4 regions of the Chryseobacterium lactis genome follow, and region 1 is predicted to be linked to each of the others. Evidence: riboswitches for the same ligand, from Rfam matches in the RefSeq annotation. Region 1 holds a riboswitch; each other region holds the start of a gene.
The links. A riboswitch is a leader RNA that binds a small molecule or an ion and turns the genes downstream of it on or off. The one in region 1 is predicted to bind cobalamin.

Region 1 (3,813 bases):
GAGATTAATCCCCTGATTTTATGACAATCAAATTTTTTTTTATTTTTCCTGAACTGCATATTCAAGACTGGCTTCTCGCGAGGCTTCTACCATAGCTTTTAAAGCCTTCTCTGTTTCATCCCAGTGGCGTGTTTTTAGTCCACAATCGGGGTTTACCCAAAGTTGTTGTGCGGGAATAACCGCCTGTGCTTTTCTCAGTAGTGCTACCATTTCTTCTTTTGAAGGAACTCTGGGAGAATGAATGTCATATACACCGGGGCCAATTTCATTCGGATATTTAAAATCAGCGAAAGCATTTAACAGCTCCATCTGGCTTCTGGAACATTCTATGGTAATGACATCGGCATCCATATCTGCAATATTCTGGATAATATCGTTGAATTCAGAATAACACATATGGGTATGGATTTGAGTGGCATCCTCAACACCACTAGCCGAAATTCTAAAAGCTTCCACGGCCCATTTCAGATAAGTTTGCCATTCTGATTTTCTTAACGGAAGACCTTCTCTGATCGCGGGTTCATCGATCTGGATGATTCTGATCCCTGCTTTTTCAAGGTCATTCACCTCATCACGAATGGCGAGAGCAATTTGTTTACACGTTGATGAGCGAGGCTGATCATCCCGTACAAAAGACCATTGAAGAATAGTTACAGGGCCGGTTAACATTCCTTTTACCCATTTTTTTGTCACCGATTGAGCATATTCTGACCAATACACCGTCATAGGATGGGGGCGGTGTACATCACCGTAAATGACAGGTGGTTTTACACAACGGCTTCCATAGCTCTGAACCCATCCGTTTTGGGTAAAGGCAAATCCGGAAAGCTGTTCGCCAAAATATTCAACCATATCATTACGTTCAAATTCTCCATGAACCAGTACATCAATTCCGATCTCTTCCTGCCAGTGGATGGTCCTTTCCGTTTCCTGTTTCAATAAAGTATCATATTGTTCTGCAGTAAGTTCTCCTTTTTTGAATTGGGCTCTCCAACTTCTCACTTCCTTGGTTTGAGGAAATGAACCGATCGTTGTGGTCGGGAATAAAGGAAGTTGCAATTCTTTCTGCTGAATTTCTTTTCTTACATTAAATGGATTTCTCCTTTGCGCATCATCCTCAGTGATTATAGCAATACGGTTTTTTACTTCCTGATTGTGAATTAAAGTTGAAACTTTACGGGTTTCTATGGCCTTTTTATTTTCTGCCAACAGTTGTAAAGCATGATAATCAGGATTGTTTGCCAATTTTTTTAAAGCAACAACTTCATGAACTTTCTGTTTGGCAAAAGCTAACCATTCTTTAATTTCAGGAGATAAAATAGCCTCATCTTTTTCAGAATCAAGATCAAAAGGAGAGTGAAGCAATGAACATGAAGGAGCAATCAATATCCTTTCTGTTCCAATTTCATGGATTACCTTTTTAACCAACTGCAACGATTTTTCAAAATCATTTTTCCAGATGTTTCTTCCATCTACAATGCCCAGAGAAAGACTTAATGATCTGGGAAGCAATGGTAGAATTTCTTCAAGCTGTTCCGGGTTTCGTACAAGATCAATATGTAATACATCAACAGGAAGATGTACTGCAAGAGAGGTGTTGTCTTTTAATCCTTCGAAATAAGTCGCTACAATAATTTTAAGATTTGGAAATTGTTTTCTGATCTCGTTGTAAACCAATTCATAGGCTTCTTTTGCTTTATTATCAAGATCTAACGCAAGGAATGGTTCATCAAACTGGATATATTCTGCCCCTTGATTTTCAAGCTCTGTCAGGATTTGAATATAAACAGGCAGCAGGTTTGAAACCAGGTCCAGTTTATCAAAATTCTCCTCTTTTTCTTTTCCTAAAAGAAGATAAGTAATCAAACCAATGATAACCGGTTTTGCATTAATTCCTGCCTGTTTGGCACTAATGAATTCATTGATGATTTTGTTTGAAAATAATTTAAATGACTGATTTTTTTGAAACTCAGGAACGATGTAATGGTAGTTGGTATCAAACCATTTGGTCATTTCCATCGCTGTAATATCTAATCCGTTTTTCTGATATCCTCTCGCCATTGCAAAATAAAGGTCAAGCTCAGACCGGGACTCATCAGAAGCTATTTCCTGATAACGCTCGGGAATAGCTCCTATTGTTAAAGTCATATCCAATACCTGATCATAATAGGAAAAATCATTACAAGGGATAAGGTCTATTCCTGCATCGTGCTGAAGTTTCCAGTTTTGATGGCTGATTGCATTTCCGGTTTCCAGAAGCTGATCAATTGATGTTTTGCCTGCCCAATATTGTTCACAGGCTTTTTTTAGTTCTCTGTTGCTACCAATTCGCGGATAGCCAAGAAGGTGTGTTTGCATTTCTTTTACACTTTTAAATTAAACTTATGATTTTAAAAGCTCTTTGGATGCTTCACAATACTTTTGGAGAAAGAAGAAAGGAAATCAGAGAGATACAATAAGGACGTAGTTTTTCCGTTAACGTCGGGACACGTTCAAAAAGTATCATCTGTATGACCCAAAGCTTCAAATCGCGAAAGCATTGTCAATTCAGAACAGGCAGGTCTCCTGGCTTGTAACGGTTTTTATCATCCTTCCCGCTCTGGCAGTGGATATACACGGATAAAAACCTTTGGTTGTTACTTACAGTTGCGCGACAGCTCGTGATTCTCACACGATTCCCTATTAATCTACGTTATGTAAAACCTCTTCCGTTTGATGAAGTATTTTAAAGAACAAAATAGGGTGTAAAGATATATAATTGAGTGGTTTAATTGGTGTAATTTCAAAACTTAAGGATAAAATTTTGTTTTTAATTATTTTAAAAGATAAATATTCTTTATTTTTGAAAAAATCAACGCTAAAAAGAATAATATCCTGTGGAAAGACTTGATGAAAAGGATCTTCAACTGCTAAGAATCCTGCAAAAGAATGCTAAATTGACGATAAAGGAGCTTGCCAAAGAAATCAACCTCTCACCATCTCCTGTTTTTGAACGGGTTAAAAGGTTGGAGCAGGAAGGCTATATCAAACATTATGCAGCGGTATTGGAAGCTGAGAAATTGAATCGTGGCTTTACTGTGTTTTGTCAGATTAAACTGAAAATCCACGACCGGGCGATAGGCAATCAATTTGTAAAAGATATCCTCCTCATTGAAGAAGTAGCCGAATGCTATAATATTTCCGGAGATTTTGATTTTTTACTCAAAGTTCAGGTGCGGGATATGAAACATTATCAGGATTTTGTATTCAATAAGCTAGGATCAGTAGATTCTATCGGAAGTACCCACAGCACCTTTGTGATGGCTGAAGTGAAGAATACACACGGAGTTACGATATGAAAAAGTTTAGTTTTTATAGCAATTCAGCAAGTGTTAAAATATAAATTCTCCCGGGAAAAGTCAGAAGTTTTTATCACTTAAATCAATAAAAAACAGCATCCAAAGGGGATACTGTCATTATATTTTTAAAAAAAATCAATTTTCAAGAAATCTTATGGCTCATCGCAAGTTCTTTTCAGTTTAATAAAAAGTTTGTCGAAGTCTTTGTAAGCAACTCCTTCCTCTTCACGTTTCTGTCTGAAACTACTGTTGGCACAGTTGTGAAAACTAAGTCCGATCATGTCGATTAAAGCGTAGTCTTCTTTTTGGGGATCATTCAGCTTTGCATTGAATCTTGCCAATACTGCTTTCGGATCAGCATTGCTTTTGCTTTTCAATTCAATATAGTTTTTCCATGCTGTAAACATCTTCTCTCTATCAGGAGATGAGATCGCATCAATATGCTCTTTGCAGGATCCGTAAAACTTGCTGTCTT
Region 2 (3,813 bases), 1.1 Mb from region 1:
GTACAACAATTTTCCCTGCTGCTTCCACTACTTTTTCTGCAGCATTAGTAAAATCAATACTTTTCACAAAAGAGTTGTCAGCAACGTTATACACGTTAAGCTTTCTTTTTCCTGTATCAAAATTATTGTTGGTTACATAATATTGATTCCCGGAAAAAGCAATACCTCTGGCACCATCAAGATTAGTTGTTACTGTAGTTTGTTTTTTGAAAGTATAACGGTTTACAATATCAATTTTATTAGGAATATTAGAAACCAGATAGGCATTACTTCCGTTGAACCCAATCGTCTGAAGTACTTTTCCTAATTGTTCGTTATTTGCTGTTGAATACACTTTATTAAACCCATAAGACAGATTATTACTTACAAAAGAAACATCTGCAGTAGGAGTAGTAAATCCACCTTCATTAGAAATAAGAACTCCGTTTTCAAGAGTGGTTGGCATCGTAATCATTTCGCTGCTATCTGAGCTACAAGACACATTGAAAAGTAACATAGAAGCAAACGCAAGAGGTAAAATTTTTCTGATATTCATATCTAATTAATTTATTTTAAAAGTTGATATTGAGATTTACACTGTAATTTCTTTGTGGTAAAGGATAAGAAAGCATCGTGTAATAAGTTGTATTAAAAATATTATTCACCTTAAAGCCCAGCGTATAATTTTTATAAAATGTGAAACCGGCACCAGCATTCATTACAAAATATGGATCAAGTGCAGCACCTTTTGTTTCATTGGAATCTGTATAGGTACGTCCGTTAAACATTCCCTGTACATATACTTTCACAAAATCATATTGATAATCAATACTTCCTGTAAATTTGTGATAAGGTACGTACATCAGCTGTTTTTTAATACTAAGATCTGTAGATTTGGTATAAGAATATCCCAGATTCGATTTCAAAATATGTTTTCCAAACTTTTTTTCGTATCCCAACTGTGACTCCAACCCGTAAGATTCTACTTTTGCAGTATTAAATGCTGCATAATATCCGGCAAGTGTCGGAAGCCATCTGATCATGTCCCGGATATTCATATAGTACGGAATTACAGAAAGTTTAAAATCTCCTGCCATAAATTGGTTTCTCCATTCAAACTGATAGGATGTTTCAGGCTTCAGATCTTTATTTCCACCTTGTCCCCAGTACAGGTCATTGAATGTTGAAAATTTGAAATTTCTGGAAACATCCAACCCTACATGATACCAATCTACAGCATTCCATTTTCCTGAAAAAGAAAATAAAACGGGTGAACTTATATCCTCCACAAAATCCTTCTTTATTCCTGCCTCAAAACGCAAATCTTTTGTGGTGAAGTATCTTAATAATCCGGAAACAGAACCTATATTTCTGTGAACGTCTCCCACCATTGAAGTTCCTTCTCCGTTTCCTTTATTCAGCTGATATTCCGCGATGATATTGATATTCCATTTCGGATGTACGAAATAATTGAAATCATTTTTCACGATATAGTTTTTCCCGGTTCCTCCACTGGTATAAGGTTTGTCAATATTGCTGAAATATTGGAAATTCTCTTCCGTGTAAGCGGCTTTGAATGAGTTGCTGAATTTGGATTCATTCCAATCCCAGGAAACAAGACTTCGGATATTCTGAGTATGATACTTCGTTTTCGTTTCAAGATCTCCAAAAAAAACAGGATAATGCTGTCTTCCATTAAAGAATTCAGAAATCCATGAAATCTGATGATGAGGGGCAATTTTATAAGCTGTAGCTATATTGAAATTGGTATTATAATACTGTCCGTTATCGTTTGTATACGTTTTCCCTTCGTTTTCTACCTTATAATTATTCTCACTTGCTGAATAATTTCCGGAAGCCTTAAAGCTGAATTTATCATTACTGTAAGACCCTTTAACAAAGTTATTATAGGTACTAAAAGAAGCTGCTTCTGAAAATAAAGAACCATGAAATCCTTTGTTAAAATTCAGATCATTATTCAAATGAATACTTCCCCCGATGGCTCCACTTCCATAAATTACACTTCCTCCTCCAGCTTTTATTCCGATCTGATCATAGCCAAATAAGGAAATATTATTGATATCTCCCTGCCCTAAAAACATAGAATTTATATTGATCCCGTTCCAGACAAAAGCAGTCTGCTGGGCCGTGGTCCCCCTGAACGATGGAGAAGAAACAGCACCTCGTCCGTTTTCTTTAATATAGAGTTGTGACTGAAATCTCAGCAGGTCAGAAAGATTGGTGGAGTTTTTTTCGGCATCTTCAGTCGTAATGGTCTTTACAGGATGAAAAAGCTTTACTTTATTCATCTGACTGTCGAAAATATAAATAGTATCAATGGCCTTCTCCTGTCCAAAAAGAAAACAACCATACGATGAAAAAAGCAGTACTAAAGATCTTTTTATATCCATACTCTTTTACTTTTCCTCCGAAAGCAATATGTTTTTTTGATTATGATTCTGGCAGGTCTCCTGACTTTCGCTTTCTGTGCCTTCCCGTTTCAGACAGTGGCTTTTTACAGAAACTTTTGTTGCGATTTACAGTTGCGGGGACAGTCCGGGGGTTACACCCGATTCCCTTTTCATTCCAATATCCTGGAAACCAAAATTTTTGCAAAGATAGCTTTTTAAATGTATTAGACAAAAAGGAGAATATAGCTTGCCATACTCCGGATATTTACTGATCGGTAACAATAAAAAAGCTGCCTTCAATACTGAAAGCAGCCATTATAAAGTATATATCTTTTTTAAATTATTTACCTATAACTTCTGTAATTGGATTTCCAACATTTCCACTTGGGAACTGGATTTTCAATAAAGAAGAAACCGTAGGTGCAATATCCGTCATATGATAAGCTTTATTGCTTTCTCCGTGCTGCACTCCCCATCCCATAAAGATTAACGGAATGTGTGAATCATAAGAATTCCACACGCTGTGTGTTGTTCCCGTTTTAGAATATGGAGGAAGCATAGAGTCGTGAGAAATCAATTGAATATCTCCGCTTCTTTGTCTGTTGATTCCGTTGATGATTCTTTGTTTAATAGGCTCCGGAATACTTGACTCCTGCACTTTATCTACAGAAACAGCATATAAAACAGTAGGATCTTTTTCCAGTTCTTTTACCGCAAAATTTCTTACATCATCCAATTCCAGTTTACTATCTGCCAATACTTTTCTGTCAAAATATATCTGATAGTTATCAATAGCATTGATTAATTTATCTGCTCCAAACTTATCTTTCAGCTTTTGGTTAAGATTTTTTTCTGCACCTTCACCAAAGAAACCGGTGGTGATTTTATGCTCTTTAAGGAATCCTACAGAATGTGCTCCTCCGTGGTCAGCAGAAAGGAAAACAGTATACTCCCCTTTTCCTACTTTGGAATCAAGATATTTGAAAAACTCTGCTAAATCCTGATCCAGTCTGATATACACATCTTCTACCTCAATAGAATTAGGTCCGAATTTATGTCCTGCATAATCTGTGGAAGCCAGGTTGATGGCTAAGAAATCCGTAATATTATCTCCACCCAGTTTTTCACCTTCTACAGAAGCTTCCGCCAATTTCAAGGTCAATGTATTTCCAAAAGGAGTGTAACGAATATTATCTTTTTTTGTCTGATAATCCTGAGCTAAATTGCTGTAAGGGAATGTAGGGGTTTTTGCACTTCCCAGTAATCCTTCCCAGGCAGAATTATCAGGTGAACTTTCCGTATACTGATTGATCGGAAGTAAGGTATTCCAACCGTTTGAAACCAATTTTTCAGGCAAATTCTGAGAGTTGAATGATTTTACCCATTGAGGAAGATCATTCATATACCATGTACTGGTAATAAA
Region 3 (3,813 bases), 250 kb from region 1:
ATGGGCGCTCCATCCTGTTACTCTTGAAATGACAAATAATGGAGTAAACATAAGGGTTGGCACTCCCATTAAATGATAGGATACAGCAGAAAACCAGTCCAGATTCGGGAACATTTTCTTCTCTTCCCACATGATCGTTTCCAATCTTTCTGCAACATCAAAAAGCAACATATCACCAGCTTCTTCCGAAAGTTCCTTTGCGACTTTTTTAATCACTACATTTCTAGGGTCGGATATTGTGTAAACCGGATGTCCAAATCCGATAATAACTTCTTTACCGGCAATTCGCTGGCGAATATCCTGTTCTGCTTCGTCCGGAGAATTGTAACGGCTTTGAATTTCAAATGCCACTTCATTAGCCCCACCATGTTTAGGACCTCTTAAAGCACCAATAGCTCCTGTAATGGCAGAATAAATATCAGAACCTGTTCCTGCAATAACGCGGCTGGTAAAAGTTGAGGCATTAAATTCATGCTCTGCATACAAGTTTAATGAGATCTGCATAGCTTTTGTCCAGGATTCTGAAGGTTTCTTCCCGTGTAACAAGTGTAAGAAATGGCCGCCGATAGTATCGTCATCTGTTTCTACATCGATCTCTTTACCGTTGTGAGTATAGTGATACCAATACAACAAACCTGAACTGAAAGAAGCTAATAATTTGTCAGCAATATCCCTGGCTCCAGCCATATTATGGTCGTCTTTTTCCGGCTGAATACTACCGATTGCCGATACCATAGAACGCATGACATCCATAGGATGCGCTGCTGCAGGAATACTTTTCAGAATATTTCTTACGGAATGAGGCAACCCTCTTAAAGATTTCAACTTAGCCTTGTAATTTTTCAATTGCGCTTCGGTAGGTAAATGACCATATATTAAAAGATAGGCCACTTCTTCAAATTGAGTTTTCTCAGCAAGATCCAGGATGTCATATCCTCTGTAGTGAAGATCATTTCCGCTTTTGCCGACACTGCACAGAGCGGTATTGCCGGCTGCTACTCCTGAAAGGGCTACGCTTTTTTTTGGTTTGAAGGTTGGTTCATTACTTGTTGACATCATTATTCTTTTTAAAAAGGTTATCTAATTTTTGTTCATAATCATGGTATCCGATGCTTGTATACAATTCTTCCCTGGTTTGCATCGTGCTGAGTACATGAGCTTGTGTACCATCTTTCCGGATATGTTCGAATACATTTTGAGCCGCTTTGTTGGCTGCACGGAAAGCAGATAACGGATAGAGGATTAATCCTACTCCGGCATTTTTAAGCTCATCAACAGTGTACATCTTTATCATTCCAAATTCTGTGATATTGGCTAATACAGGAATTCCTGTAGCCTCTACAAATTTTCGGTAAAAACTTAAATCAGGAACAGCTTCTGCAAAAATGAAGTCGGCTCCGGCATTTTTATAAGCTACTGCTCTTTCTATCGTTTTTTCTAATCCTTCACCTGCAAAGGCATCTGTTCTGGCGCCAATTACAAAATCATCGTCCGTTCTGGCGTCTACAGCAGCTTTTAACCTATCCGACATTTCTTCTTTGCTTACAATTTCTTTTCCGGGACGGTGGCCGCAACGTTTGGCTCCCACCTGATCCTCAATGTGTAAAGCAGCAGCACCGGCTTTGATAAGAGATTTGACTGTTCTGGCTACATTAAATGCTGAAGGCCCAAATCCTGTGTCTACATCCACCATTAAAGGCAGATCGCATACGTTGGTAATCCGTTGGATGTCGATTAAAACATCTTCAAGAGTAGTGATTCCCAGATCAGGAATTCCTAACGACCCGGCAGCAACTCCTCCTCCTGAAAGGTAGATTGCATTAAAGCCTGTCTGTTGTGCCAGTAATGCATGATTGGCATTGACAGTTCCTACAATCTGAAGAGGGTTTTCTTTTTTCATGGCTTCCCGAAATCGTAATCCGGGAGACCCTGAGCGTTCATTTTTAGTCATTTTAATATGTATAATTTAGTTGAATAGATGTAGCAGAAAATTATTTGTATAGGGATAGCCGGCTGGAAAAACCGACCCAATTAAAATATGAATGAGGGCAAAAATTTAAACCTAAAAAGCTTATTTTAAATGATTTTCCTATCTCTACCTGATAATTCAGATCGGGATGAATGTAATATCGTGTTTGCATATCCTCAATTTTTTAATGGTTAAACCTGTAAAAATTCTTATTGAGCTTCACGATAACTTTAAGGGAAAAGAAAATTGAAGAAAGGGAAATACGATAAATAGACACAATAATGCAGCTTTACTGCAATATTTATCTAAAAACGAATAACATGATTAGAAATATTGTTTCACAATGTTATCTGTACCGTATCATACCTGACTATAAGCTTCAGACCGCGAAAGCATCGTCAATTCGAAATAGGCAGGTCTCCTGACTTGTAACAGTTTTTATCGTCCTTCCCATTTACCGGAGCAAACAGTGGACATGATTGGATAAAAACCTTGGTGTTACTTACAGTTGCGCGACAGTTCGTGATTTGCACACGATTCCCTTTTAATACACGGCTAAGTGTAACCAGTTTCGGTTGATAAAGAAGGTGTTAAGAACTCCTTGGTGGTAAATATAGCCATTTTATTGAAACAGCCGCACCGGGATTTGTTTTTTATTGTAAAAAAGCTTTAAACCATTGAAAATATGAGGGATATTTTGTTTTTATCTTTTGTTTTTATAAGTAAAAAGCAATCAATTTTGGAAATGTTTATAATTTTTTAACACCAAAATTATGCGATGAATAAAAGATGATAATGTACCTTTTATTTTTTTGAGCAAAATAATATTAAATATTTATGAATTTTTAAAATAGATTTCAACCTTTTGGATGATTCGAATTAAAAGTACTTTTTATTTATTCTTTTTGAAAAAGATATTCAATCTGATTTCAAGTTATAAAAATGACACTTCATCGCCATGAATATACACTTGGCTTACAAAACGTACAGATTGTATAATTAAAATAAGTTGCTTTGTCATGAAAAAACCAACAAAATGTCGAAGGAAAAGTATAATTTAAAAAGTAAGCTGGAATACACTTTTCTGGGAATCGGAACATTATGTTTAGTAGGAGTTCCGATTCTTTCTTTTATGGATTTTCCGGATAAGGCGGCCACGGTTTTAGTGATATTGATTATTGGTGAAGCTTTATTCCTCATCACCATTACTTTATCGGGAAAAGATTATATGGAAAAAATAAAAGAATCGCTGTCTGAATTCTTCTTTTTTAAAAGGAAAAAAAGATAAAAAAAGACAGAAAAAGTCGGTTAAACCACTTTTTCTGTCTTGCAAGAATTGTTATAAAGAAGATATATATACTTCTATTTTTGTTCCGTCATAATTAAAGGTTCCGTCTTCGTTCATTTTGCCTAAAACCCAGCTTAGATCTACAGCTTCATTCCATCCTGATCCCAGCTTAAAGCCATTTACAGATCGGATATAATCCATATTTCCTGTTGTAATTGCTGAATGAAAAAAAGTTTTATCTATTAATCTGTAGAATCCTACGGCCTTTCCTTTTGGAATCACGGAATATCCGTCCCATTTTTCTCCTCCTAAATAATTGAATTTTCTCAGCCAAGCCTGGCCGGTAGATTCTGCAAGTTCATTGGGACTTATACTGGCGCCTCGCATGTAGAGCGTGTAAGCTACTACATCATGACAAACTCCGGTGTTATACTTTACAATATTTTCTAAGCCTGAAAGAAGGGCATTAGCAACCGGTACTCTATCTGAAGAATCTAACTGAGCTTTTCTGGCTCCTTCTGGTGTTATGAATGACATATTAATATTTTTTTGGTGT
Region 4 (3,813 bases), 2.6 Mb from region 1:
GTGTAAGTTCCGGAACTGCCTCAGGCTGATAACTCATAAATAAAGCAGGCGTCCACTCTCTCCTGTCGTCGGGTCTTTTATTTTTTCTTACTTCTTCAAAAGTAAATGTACCCAGGAGACTTCCTAAAAACTTGAACCGATTCCACTGATAGGTGGTAGCCAATGCAACTAATGTTGTATATCGGGTTGGATAAGAAAAGTTCTTCAGGTCGGCATCCAGATTATTGTACTGAAAGTCTCCGCTTACACTAACATCCCAATTGGAATTTATAGAATATATATTGGAAGAGGAAAGATACACTTCCCGTTGGATATAAGTATTTTGTGAAGGGTAAACCGCTTGTGATAGTACAGTATCATTAAAATGGGTGTAATCATAAGCAAATTTTGCCTTGAGCTGGGTTTCGAATTTTGGAAACAGTTTTTTCCTCAGATTGGCTTGTACAAAGTAATTTTCATCAATCATTCTTGCTCCTCTCGCTTTAAAGCGGTTGTTGACAATAGGAGCCGGGATACCACGATCTGACAGATAGCCATATCCCCGGATGTTCCAGCTTCCGTTGTTTACAGTTCCGTTCACGGATGTTTCAAAACGTTTTGCTTTGATATCGGAATCATATCTTTTGGCAATGGTATCATTAGCCGTTTTTCCGTTAGGATATTTTCTGGTATAGCGATATCTGTAAATACCGTCACTTTGGAGAAATTCACCACTAAAACTTGCAGAAATTCTGGGTGAAATTTTTTGTTCCAAGCGAAAGGAAGGATTAAATAAATCAATGGAAGCACTTTTTGCCCTGATGACAAGATTCGTCTTTTTCGTTCCGGTAAATACAGGTGTTTTAGGTTGTAAATAAATAGATCCCGAGGAACCAAAGTCTTTGGCAGGTTGGAAAATTTCACTTTTCTGTCCGTTGTATAACGATATTTCTTCCAGGTCATCCAGAGAATACCGTCCCAGATCGACTAATCCGTTTTGAGCGTTTCCTAACTGAATTCCGTCATAAAAGACCCCAACATGCTGACTTCCCATGCTTCGGATATTAACCGTTTTCAATCCTCCTATTCCACCGTAATCTTTGATTTGCACTCCGGAAAAATACCGTAAGGCATCGGCAACTGAGTGACTGTTCAGTCTTTCCAATTCCTCACCCTGTAAGGTCTGGGCTGGGAGAATTTCTTTAAAATTCTTTTTATAAATATTGACAGCCTTAATTGCTTTTTCTTTGATACTGTCGTTTTTCTTCGATTGAGAAAATAGAAATTGAGAAGTCAACACAAATACTGTGAAAACGACTTTATGCAGTTGTAATGTAGTCTGTTTTGCCACCATTAGCTCATTTAGGATAATGATGACGCTAATGGATGTAAGAAAGCAACGACAAAGCACAGTAGTCACTGCACAGTATCATTGTTGTCCTAAGCTTTATTCCACGAAAGCGTCAAACGATTAATTTTCTGGCAGGTCTTCTGACTTACTCCATTTTTGAAATCCTTCCCATTACAAAACAGTGGATTTATTTTTCAAAAACTTTGGTGCGGAGCTTACAGCAGCGGGTCTGTTCCGGATCTTCACCGGATTCCCTTTTAAGAGCTTATTATGGCTCACCAAATTCCGGCAAAGATAGAAAATTCCGGCAAGATACAATGCGACGCAGAATAAAATGATTATCAAATGGATAAACAAAAAGATTCCGTTAAAAATATAACGGAATCTTTCATTAATTAAAACCTCGAATCCTGATTGTATTGAGTCGATTTACAAACGGTCATGAAGTGAGTTTCTACATAGATTATTTTTTCACAAATTCACGATCGCTCAATGTTTTCATAAACGAAATAAGGTTGATTTTTTCCTGTTCTGTAAGCGGTATTCTATTCCCATTCTGTTTAAAAACGGGATCCAGGTTATCGGCATTCAGAACCCCTTTATCAAAATAATCAAGAACAGCTCTCAATGTTGGAAACTGTCCAAAACTTCCGTAAGGAGCTGTATATTCCACATTCCGTAATGAGGGAACCCTAAAACTCATATAGTCTTCCGGAATTCCGGTAACTCTTCCACGTCCGGCTTCATTGGTATTCGGATTAACAGGAAATCCAATGTTTCTGAAACTCTGATCGGTAAATAACTCTGTACTATGACAGCTTACACACTTCTGTTGAAAAGTTACATAACCTTGTGTTTCACTTTCCGCAAATTTTTCATCTTCACCTCGCTTTATCTTATCATATTTACTGTTGGCAGAAACCAATGTATACTCATACTGAGCAATACTTTTATAAATTCTTTCAGGCGTAACGTTCTCATCTCCGAAGGTCTTTCTGAATAAATCTTTATAAATGAGGTCATCTTTGATTTTCCCGATCACCTCCAGAATGGAAGAACCCATTTCTTCATGGGTAATGATAGGTACCAATGGCTGCTTCTCCAATTGAAGAATATTACCATCCCAATTATAAAACTTCATAAACATCATATTCTGAACCGCCGGTGCATTTCGTAATCCTACTCTGCTCTGAATACCTATCGCCTGTGCATTATGATCCGCAAAAGCATTGGACTGAATATGACAACTGGAACACGAAATAGTATTGTCTGCGCTCAACCTCTTTTCCTGAAATAGTTTTTCACCCAGCTCAATACCATATTTTGTAGGCTTATTGGAACTCACCGACTTATTAAGTTCAGGAAATCCGAACGGAATATTGAGCGAAATCTCAGGATTCTCATTGGAAAGAGGCTCATAATAATCATTATTACAAGATATTAACAGGATGAGGACGGATAAAATACTGAAGATTTTTTTCATTTTAAAAGTAAAAAGAATGATGTTCTGATTTCTAGTTTTCAACACTGCTCACCGAAAACATCCCGGAAATATCCCCTGAACCATTGCCTCCAATGTTATCTACAAACTTCACCATCTGATTCGCTGTATGAATGTTGGGGGTTGCATTACCGTCCATCCCTGTTCCTGAAGTAAGAACGATGGTATTGATTTTACCGGTTAAAAGCTTATCAAAATCTGCTTTAATGGAAATTTTAGGAGCTTTATTATCAACAATAGCATTCTTTGGGAGGTCCAATGTAATATCTCTGTAAGCATCTACACCTTGCGTGTAGTTACCCTCAGAGCCTTTTATAGTGCTACCGGTATGGATTGACATTTGTTTATTGTCCGTACCATAAAACCCTTCCAGTTTCGTGAAACGATATCCTGCTCCCCATTCCCACATCATTTGAGTATCATTGGCTCCGGCAGTTGCATAAAATTTAGGAAATCTTAGCTGATCTAAAATATTAAGTTCTTTTTTTATACCCAAACCGAATTTTATCTTTTTATATTCTCCGGAAGGTATATTCCCTAAAATGTAACGAAGAGTTTCAGGTTTCGACTGATCCACCACAGTTGCTCCCTGATCCAGGTCATTTACTTTATAAGGGATTTCGTTTCCATCTGCTTTTACAAGACGGATATTACTGATTACATATTTCAATTCTGAAAAATGATGAAGTTGCCCTTCTGCGGAAGTATTTACAGTAGCTGTTCCTGAAGCTGCCTCGCCCAGTACAATCGTCTGATTTTTAAACGTATTATTAAATTCAAGAGTTACATTATTAGCGACAGGATTATCATCACTATTCTGACAAGAAGTTAATCCTAGTGTAAAAGCTGATAATAATAGATATTTTTTTAAATGTTGCATTGTTTTAAATTGTTTAAATTGTTGTTTTTTAATAAAGTAGAGGGAATCTATTTCACCATTTTTAAAAGCTGAATTTTAAAGAGGTAAAAATGTTTCGACCCA

Region 2: linked by a shared signal. The riboswitch ahead of EG342_RS24375 (TonB-dependent receptor plug domain-containing protein) and the one ahead of metE (5-methyltetrahydropteroyltriglutamate--homocysteine S-methyltransferase) in region 1 are both predicted to bind cobalamin.
Region 3: linked by a shared signal. The riboswitch ahead of prpB (methylisocitrate lyase) and the one ahead of metE (5-methyltetrahydropteroyltriglutamate--homocysteine S-methyltransferase) in region 1 are both predicted to bind cobalamin.
Region 4: linked by a shared signal. The riboswitch ahead of EG342_RS07570 (TonB-dependent receptor plug domain-containing protein) and the one ahead of metE (5-methyltetrahydropteroyltriglutamate--homocysteine S-methyltransferase) in region 1 are both predicted to bind cobalamin.

What each region holds. Positions count from the first base shown of each region.
Region 1 covers NZ_CP033924.1:4,337,117-4,340,929, reverse strand. The annotation lists gene metE (5-methyltetrahydropteroyltriglutamate--homocysteine S-methyltransferase) at 40-2,358, opposite strand; cobalamin riboswitch at 2,539-2,722, opposite strand; gene EG342_RS19330 (Lrp/AsnC family transcriptional regulator) at 2,877-3,338, shown strand; gene EG342_RS19325 (hypothetical protein) at 3,491-3,813, opposite strand, start outside.
Region 2 covers NZ_CP033924.1:5,461,818-5,465,630, forward strand. The annotation lists gene EG342_RS24370 (YncE family protein) at 1-535, opposite strand, end outside; gene EG342_RS24375 (TonB-dependent receptor plug domain-containing protein) at 552-2,390, opposite strand; cobalamin riboswitch at 2,424-2,600, opposite strand; gene pafA (alkaline phosphatase PafA) at 2,731-3,813, opposite strand, start outside.
Region 3 covers NZ_CP033924.1:4,087,602-4,091,414, reverse strand. The annotation lists gene prpC (bifunctional 2-methylcitrate synthase/citrate synthase) at 1-1,056, opposite strand, end outside; gene prpB (methylisocitrate lyase) at 1,043-1,951, opposite strand; cobalamin riboswitch at 2,364-2,554, opposite strand; gene EG342_RS18135 (transporter suffix domain-containing protein) at 3,006-3,257, shown strand; gene EG342_RS18130 (hypothetical protein) at 3,309-3,794, opposite strand.
Region 4 covers NZ_CP033924.1:1,763,907-1,767,719, reverse strand. The annotation lists gene EG342_RS07570 (TonB-dependent receptor plug domain-containing protein) at 1-1,333, opposite strand, end outside; cobalamin riboswitch at 1,444-1,628, opposite strand; gene EG342_RS07565 (cytochrome-c peroxidase) at 1,794-2,813, opposite strand; gene EG342_RS07560 (MbnP family protein) at 2,845-3,711, opposite strand; gene EG342_RS07555 (TonB-dependent receptor plug domain-containing protein) at 3,773-3,813, opposite strand, start outside.